3 regions of the Mucilaginibacter sp. 22184 genome follow, and region 2 is predicted to be linked to each of the others. Evidence: riboswitches for the same ligand, from Rfam matches in the RefSeq annotation. Region 2 holds a riboswitch; each other region holds the start of a gene.
The links. A riboswitch is a leader RNA that binds a small molecule or an ion and turns the genes downstream of it on or off. The one in region 2 is predicted to bind S-adenosylmethionine.

Region 1: linked by a shared signal. The riboswitch ahead of metH (methionine synthase) and the one ahead of ACTJKG_RS17810 (peroxiredoxin family protein) in region 2 are both predicted to bind S-adenosylmethionine.
Region 3: linked by a shared signal. The riboswitch ahead of ACTJKG_RS12460 (O-acetylhomoserine aminocarboxypropyltransferase/cysteine synthase family protein) and the one ahead of ACTJKG_RS17810 (peroxiredoxin family protein) in region 2 are both predicted to bind S-adenosylmethionine.

The regions. Positions count from the first base shown of each region.
Region 1 covers NZ_JBQEPI010000001.1:586,634-588,909, reverse strand. Annotated here, with positions in the region: gene ACTJKG_RS02460 (Bax inhibitor-1/YccA family protein) at 127-858, shown strand; SAM riboswitch class I at 1,277-1,387, shown strand; gene metH (methionine synthase) at 1,550-2,276, shown strand, end outside.
Region 2 covers NZ_JBQEPI010000007.1:414,350-416,625, reverse strand. Annotated here, with positions in the region: gene ACTJKG_RS17815 (peroxiredoxin family protein) at 1-126, opposite strand, end outside; gene ACTJKG_RS17810 (peroxiredoxin family protein) at 159-1,478, opposite strand; SAM riboswitch class I at 1,703-1,814, opposite strand; gene ACTJKG_RS17805 (protein-disulfide reductase DsbD domain-containing protein) at 2,254-2,276, opposite strand, start outside.
Region 3 covers NZ_JBQEPI010000005.1:99,838-102,113, forward strand. Annotated here, with positions in the region: gene ACTJKG_RS12455 (hypothetical protein) at 1-649, opposite strand, end outside; SAM riboswitch class I at 765-875, shown strand; gene ACTJKG_RS12460 (O-acetylhomoserine aminocarboxypropyltransferase/cysteine synthase family protein) at 1,125-2,276, shown strand, end outside.

The sequences.
Region 1 (2,276 bases), on a different contig from region 2:
AGGCCCTCCCGCGGCCAAGAGCGGGTATACGCCAGTCAATCATATGCTATCACCCTACCCAAACCCCTTCACACGATATTCACATTTTATTCGTAAATTCGTATATTAATTTATTTTAATAAAAAAATGGAAACTAAAGATCCTGAATACGTTTATAAAAACGTAATACAATTAAACGAAACGGATGCATCACGTAAATTCATAGCCAATGTGTTTTTATGGATGTTTGTGGCATTGGGCCTTTCGGCAGTCTGTGCATTCTTATTTTCTCAGAATCAGGCCCTGCTTAATATGCTTATCGATCCTGTCACTGGTCGTAATACAGGTTTAGGTACTATTACGATGTTTGCACCGCTTGCATTCGTGTTAATCATCTCTTTTGGCTTTAACCGGTTATCCTACGGGGTTTTAGCGTTCTTGTTTATTGCTTTTTCGGCAATAATGGGTATTAGCTTAAGCTATATACTGTTGGTTTTTACGGCAGGCTCGGTTTTAGGTGTGTTTATCACTACATCGGTAGTATTTGGTGTAATGGCCATCGCCGGTTATACAACAAATACCGATTTGACCAAATATGGCCCAATCCTGATGATGGGACTGATTGGTATTATCGTAGCATCTTTATTGAATATGTTTATGCACAGCAGTGGCTTAGATTATATCATTAGCTACGTAGGTGTAGCTGTATTTGTAGGTTTAACCGCTTATGACGTACAGAAACTAAAACGTATTGGCGCAGGTTTGGAATACGGTGATGCATCGGCTTCAAAAATGGCATTGATGGGTGGCTTAACTTTATATCTGGATTTCATCAATCTTTTCCTGATGATCCTGCGCTTATTCGGCAGAAGAAGATAATAGCCAGAAAACATATTTTTATACAACAGCCCGGTTCTTTGCAAAAAGAACCGGGCTGTTTAGTTAAAGTCCAGATAAGCACAAAACCGACCGTTCGGTATTTCGCTCTTTTATGGTCAATCATTTAATACTTTTTAAACTTTCCAAAACGGGCAAAAATTTTGTTAAAAAGTGTTAAAACAGCGTTAAAACTTTGTTAAAGTGATCAAAAAACAAGCGTTTTTACTTCGTTTTTGATTAAAAAATGTTAAAATTTAAGGTTTAAAAAGTTTTCCCGGACACGTAATGGCGGGATTTTAGTAGCATAACTCCTCTATACCTCATGCTAAATATTCATGCAATTGTAAACACGTATAAAGTACACCATTGGAGGAGGTAAAACTATTGCATATTAAAGCTTTATTGTGCACCTTTGCATTGCTTATAGAGAAAGGCGGAGGGATTAGACCCTGCGATGTCTTAGCAACCTGTACCATACAAGGTGCTACATTCTACTCAACAATACACAACATGTTGGGAAAGATAAGCGAAAGTCAGTCATATACCCGACTTTTCGAGATAAGCTGTATTTTTTAGTATCAAGTAGCTAGTATCAGGTAGCAAGACAGTTTCTGCCTTTATTCCTGCTATACTACCATCAGGCGCCGGGTTTTCGGTCCTTGATACTTGATACTAGCTATTTGATACCAACATGGATATTAAAAAAGAACTAGAGAAACGCATACTGGTAATTGACGGGGCAATGGGTACCATGATACAACGGTACCAATTATCCGAGCAGGATTTTCGTGGGGAGCGTTTTAAAGATCACACGACCGATTTGCAGGGCAATAACGACCTGCTGAACATTACTCGCCCTGATATTATCAAGGCTATACATGCCGAATACCTGGATGCCGGCGCCGATATTATTGAAACGAATACCTTCAGCACACAAATAATTTCCCTGGCCGATTATAAGCTGGAGGAACTGGCATATGAGCTGAGCTATGAAGGTGCACGCCTGGCCCGAGAAGTTGCCGAAGAATATACCGCCAAAAATCCGGCTAAACCTCGTTTTGTGGCAGGTGCTGTTGGGCCAACCAACCGTACCGCATCGCTGTCCCCAGATGTAAATGATCCGGGATATCGCGCCGTAACATTTGATGACCTGGCCGAAGCTTATTATGACCAGGTACGTGGCCTGGTTGATGGCGGCAGCGATCTGTTGCTCGTTGAAACCATATTTGATACCCTGAACGCCAAGGCTGCTTTATTTGCTATCAACAGGTATGCAAATGAATCGGGTAAACATCTGCCTATTATGATCTCAGGTACTATTACCGATGCTTCGGGGCGTACCCTGTCGGGTCAAACTGTGGAGGCTTTCTGGAACTCGGTACGGCATGCTAACCTGCTTTCGGTAGGTTTAAACTGTG
Region 2 (2,276 bases):
ACCACGCCATACGCCTTCCTTAATAAATTTCACCGGCGGGTTTTTATCTGCCGCGAATGCGGCACCACTAAACAACAAGCCTATAGTCAGGCATTTGAATGAGGTGATTAAATTGAGTGTTTTCATTTGATAAATAGTTAGTTATAGATCAATTAAGTTTATTTTCCTTGTTTTTCGGATGAATCAGCGATAGCCGCTGTTTCAGGTGCCGGTTCGGCTATCAGTTCATCTAGCAGCTTGTTGAATTTTTTCTCATAATCCTGGTGATATTTGCCGGTGATAGTTCCGGTATAGCCAGTATATATTTCCCTTACATCACCTTTTCTGTCGATAATTATTGTTGTTGGGAAGGCAATGAATTTGTTAAGAGCCGGGAGTTTTTGTGATACCAGTTTTTTATCGGCTAAACCTCCAAAGGCGATATCATAGTTAATGGCATACTTGTCCCGAAGCTTACCTAAAGTGTATTTGGCATAATCAAGGCTATCTTTCTGCTCAAATCCAATGGCTATAGCTTCTACACCGCGATTATGATTTTTGTTGAACCAGGGCGACAGGAAAACAGTCTGATCGGTACAGTTAGGGCACCATGTACCGATAATCTCTACAATCACCACCTTACCTTTGTATTTATTATCGCTCAGTGACACTTCTTTACCATCAATACCAGGGAAAGAAAAATCCAGCTTTTTATAACCTTCTTTTAAAAAAGTAAGCTTATATGGGTCAGGTAGCTCCACATCAGTTTTTTTAGCGGCATCAAACTTGAGGTTTTTATAGATGCCGAAACCTTCTTCGCCGCTGATAGAGCCATCCGCATTGATCTTACCTTTAATAATAAAGGGGCTCGGACCGGTAAAACCGCTTAGGGCAAACTCATCACCCTGTACGGTTCCTTCCAATTCGCGCGTGTCACCAACTACAGTCATCACCACGCCGGTGAGTTTGTTACCTTTTTGTTTTAATAGGGCGATAGATGCAGGGACGGCCTCTTTACTATAGGTTTTGATTTCCCATTTACCGGTCAGATCGGCCGTAGGTGCCACGTCTTTTCCTGGCTCAACAAATCGGTATGTTTTGCCGTACTCGGCTGTGAATGGCAAAGAGTTACCTCTGAAACCTGGTACCAGGCTGCGGTATTCACCACTTAAAGAGCCGTCGTCTTCAATTTTGGCAACCAGCGCGGCATCGTAGGTATTCATTTTGATATAAACCGAATCGACCCCAATAGACTTCACATGGAAATTATCTCTGCGAGAACCATTGATTAATGTAAAAACAGCATGCTCGGCATCTTTGCCTTTCAGCTCGAAATTAAAAGGCACCTTGGATTCGCTTACGGTGAATACACCGCGCCATTTTCCTTCTTTTATAAATTTCGGTTTAGGGTTTTCATGAGCTGACAACACGGTAACACCGCTAAGCAGCAAGCCGGCAGAAAGCAGCCTGGCTTTGGTCAGGTAGTTTGTGATTTTCATTTTTATAAGTTTTAGTTGTTAGTAATTGATAAATAGCGTGTTAAAAATTTGGCGCAAGTAATTCTCTCCCGCCCGGATGGGACGAGTTAAAAAACCGCAGCAAAATTTCAGGGAACTGCTCCTTTAAAACCAGAAGGCATACTGAACCAAACAACAACATCGCTTGATGTTTGCCGGTTGCGTGCGGAAATGCAGGTACTTAAATGTGTTCATGATTTTTAGTTAATTTATATTTCCAGAGCCTTATTGCTTCGGAAAAAAGTTTAGCACTTATTTCAATAATGAAAAGTTGCTATAAGATCATAGAGACTTCCTCTCCCTTATTCTTTATAAATCAACTAATTAATGGTGGGGTTAATTAGAATGCTGTAAAGGTAACAATAAATATTATAAATACAATTAAATCTATGGATTTAGTAGAATATTTTTATAAACAGTAGTTTCCATTAATTTCATACCTTGTAAGCAATCAACATCCTGGTCTGTACAGCACACGCCTGTTTTACCACCATAGCAAAGCAACGCACTTAGTACAGCCAGGATGTCGATCTTACATCAGATCAATTTCCGGGATAAACCACATGAGTTAACAATACGGGTGACAACAGAAAAGGGCGCCACCATTCTGTATGTGGATTTTAGTGATAAATTTCGATTTCATGGTATTTGCTTGTATAAGCCGAGGTAAAAGCAAGCGCTTATCTACCCGGCATCTTTATTAGTTTAACAGGTCAATTGGTGGCTAATGAGCTATTAAACTATATTATTAAATCTTTTACTTTACCGGAATACTGAATT
Region 3 (2,276 bases), on a different contig from region 2:
TAGCAGGATTTTTACTGTAAAGTAACATGAGCTCAATTTCGGGAGTGATCTTATCTTTTATGGCGTTATAATTACGTCGATTTTCAAGTAAAATGGGGGAATACCCCATAAAAGCATAAACACCATATATCTCACCCGAGTACGGTGTCATTAAAAATTGTATTTTTTTATCTGTTGTATATTGTTTTGTGTTCGTATTTAAAGGCTTTACCATCTCATCGTATTTGTAATAAACAGGCTTAGTGAAATAACCATTGCCGGGCTCAAATAGTAGTGAGCAAATTTCTCTGTACCTGTTTGTTAATCGGCTGTCAAATGGTAAAAGAGAGCTTAGTTCATAACTGATCAACTTATCTTTAAAGAAAATAAAATGATAGCGAATGGATAAATACCCGATTTCGTAAATGCCACGAACTGAGTAATAATTAAAACCAAGGTCATTACTTTTTCGGTTTACTGCATTAAACAATGGTAGTATACTGGCCGGAGCATTTTTATATACATGAGCTAACCGCTTTACAAACAGAGAGTCTTTTTCAATTAATTCAGGTTTTATTAGAGCAGTATCTTCTTTGATCTGCCCAAAACTGGCTAATGAGTATGAAAGACTAATAAGTAAGAAAATGCACTTTTTTACGCAGGTATTCATTGGTTAAAACAAGTTACTAAAATTTAATTTGGTTTTTTAATTTATATCACCCTATATTTGCAACAATATTTGGTAGCGATACCATTGATCAATTCTCCGCGATAGTTCGGGTTTTGATTTATAAAGAAGCGGCGAGAGATCAGGCTCAATGACCCGCTGGCAACCCTCCAAAATTGGAGAAGGTGCCAATTCCTGTCCCGGAAAATAACCCCGGGGAATATAAATTTATAACCATGAAAAGTTTAATTAAATTTAGTCAGCGCCACATTTTTAATACCTCAAACGGTAACATACAACCTATTTGCTTAAATATTAGCAGTATGTGTATGTGTTGCTGCTGATCCACTGGACGCGTCCTCTTTTTCTGATCCCGGAAAACACGTGTTGCAACAAACAGGTAAAGTTTATTTACCCGCCCGTTAAAAATCCATCAAAACAGTAAAAAATTAATTAAACACATTTCAATCTTACAACTATGTCTGCCAACAATTTAAAATTCGAAACCCTTCAATTACACGCCGGTCAGGAGGTTGATCCAACAACAGGCTCACGTGCTGTACCACTTTATCAAACCACATCATACGTATTTAAAAATGCGGAGCATGGTGCTAATCTTTTCGCGCTCAAGGAGTTTGGTAATATCTACACCCGCTTAATGAACCCCACTACCGATGTTTTTGAAAAACGGGTAGCGGCTTTAGAAGGCGGTGTTGCAGCCTTAGCCACAGCATCCGGGCAGGCAGCACAATTTTTAGCACTAAATAATATATTACAGGCTGGCGATAACTTCGTGACCTCCCCTTTCCTGTACGGCGGTACATACAATCAGTTTAAAGTAGCTTTTAAGCGATTAGGCATCGATGTTCGCTTTGCCAAAGATGATACCGCCGAAAATCTGGAGGCTTTAATCGATAATAAAACAAAGGCCATTTACCTGGAAACTGTAGGTAACCCGGGTTTTGCTATAGCCGATTTTGAAAAAGTAGCAGCCCTGGCTAAAAAGCATGATCTACCGCTGATCGTTGATAATACATTCGGTGCGGCAGGTTACCTATTCCGCCCCTTGGAGCATGGTGCTCATATCGTGGTAGAATCAACCACTAAATGGATCGGCGGTCACGGAACCAGCATTGGCGGTATTATAGTTGATGGTGGTAACTACAATTGGGGTAACGGAAAATTTCCTCAGTTTACTGAACCATCTGAAGGTTACCACGGATTAGTATTTGCCGATGTATTTGGTATTGACGGCCCTTTTGGCAATATCCAATTTATTATACGTGCCCGTGTGGAAGGTTTGCGAGATTTCGGTCCATCGCAATCACCGTTTAACGCCTGGTTGAATATACAGGGTTTGGAAACGTTGTCTTTGCGTGTACAGCGCCATGTAGATAACGCTTTAGAACTGGCCAAATGGCTGGAGCAGCATCCGCAGGTAGCTAAGGTTAGTTATCCGGGCCTTGCTTCATCCCCATATCATGCCCTGGCAAAAAAATATTTAAAAAATGGATTTGGTGCTGTATTGTCCTTTGAGATCAAAGGCGACAAACAACAGGCAAGTCATTTTATTGATAGTTTACAATTGGTAAGTCATTTGGCTAACCTAGGTGATGCCAAAACGCTGATC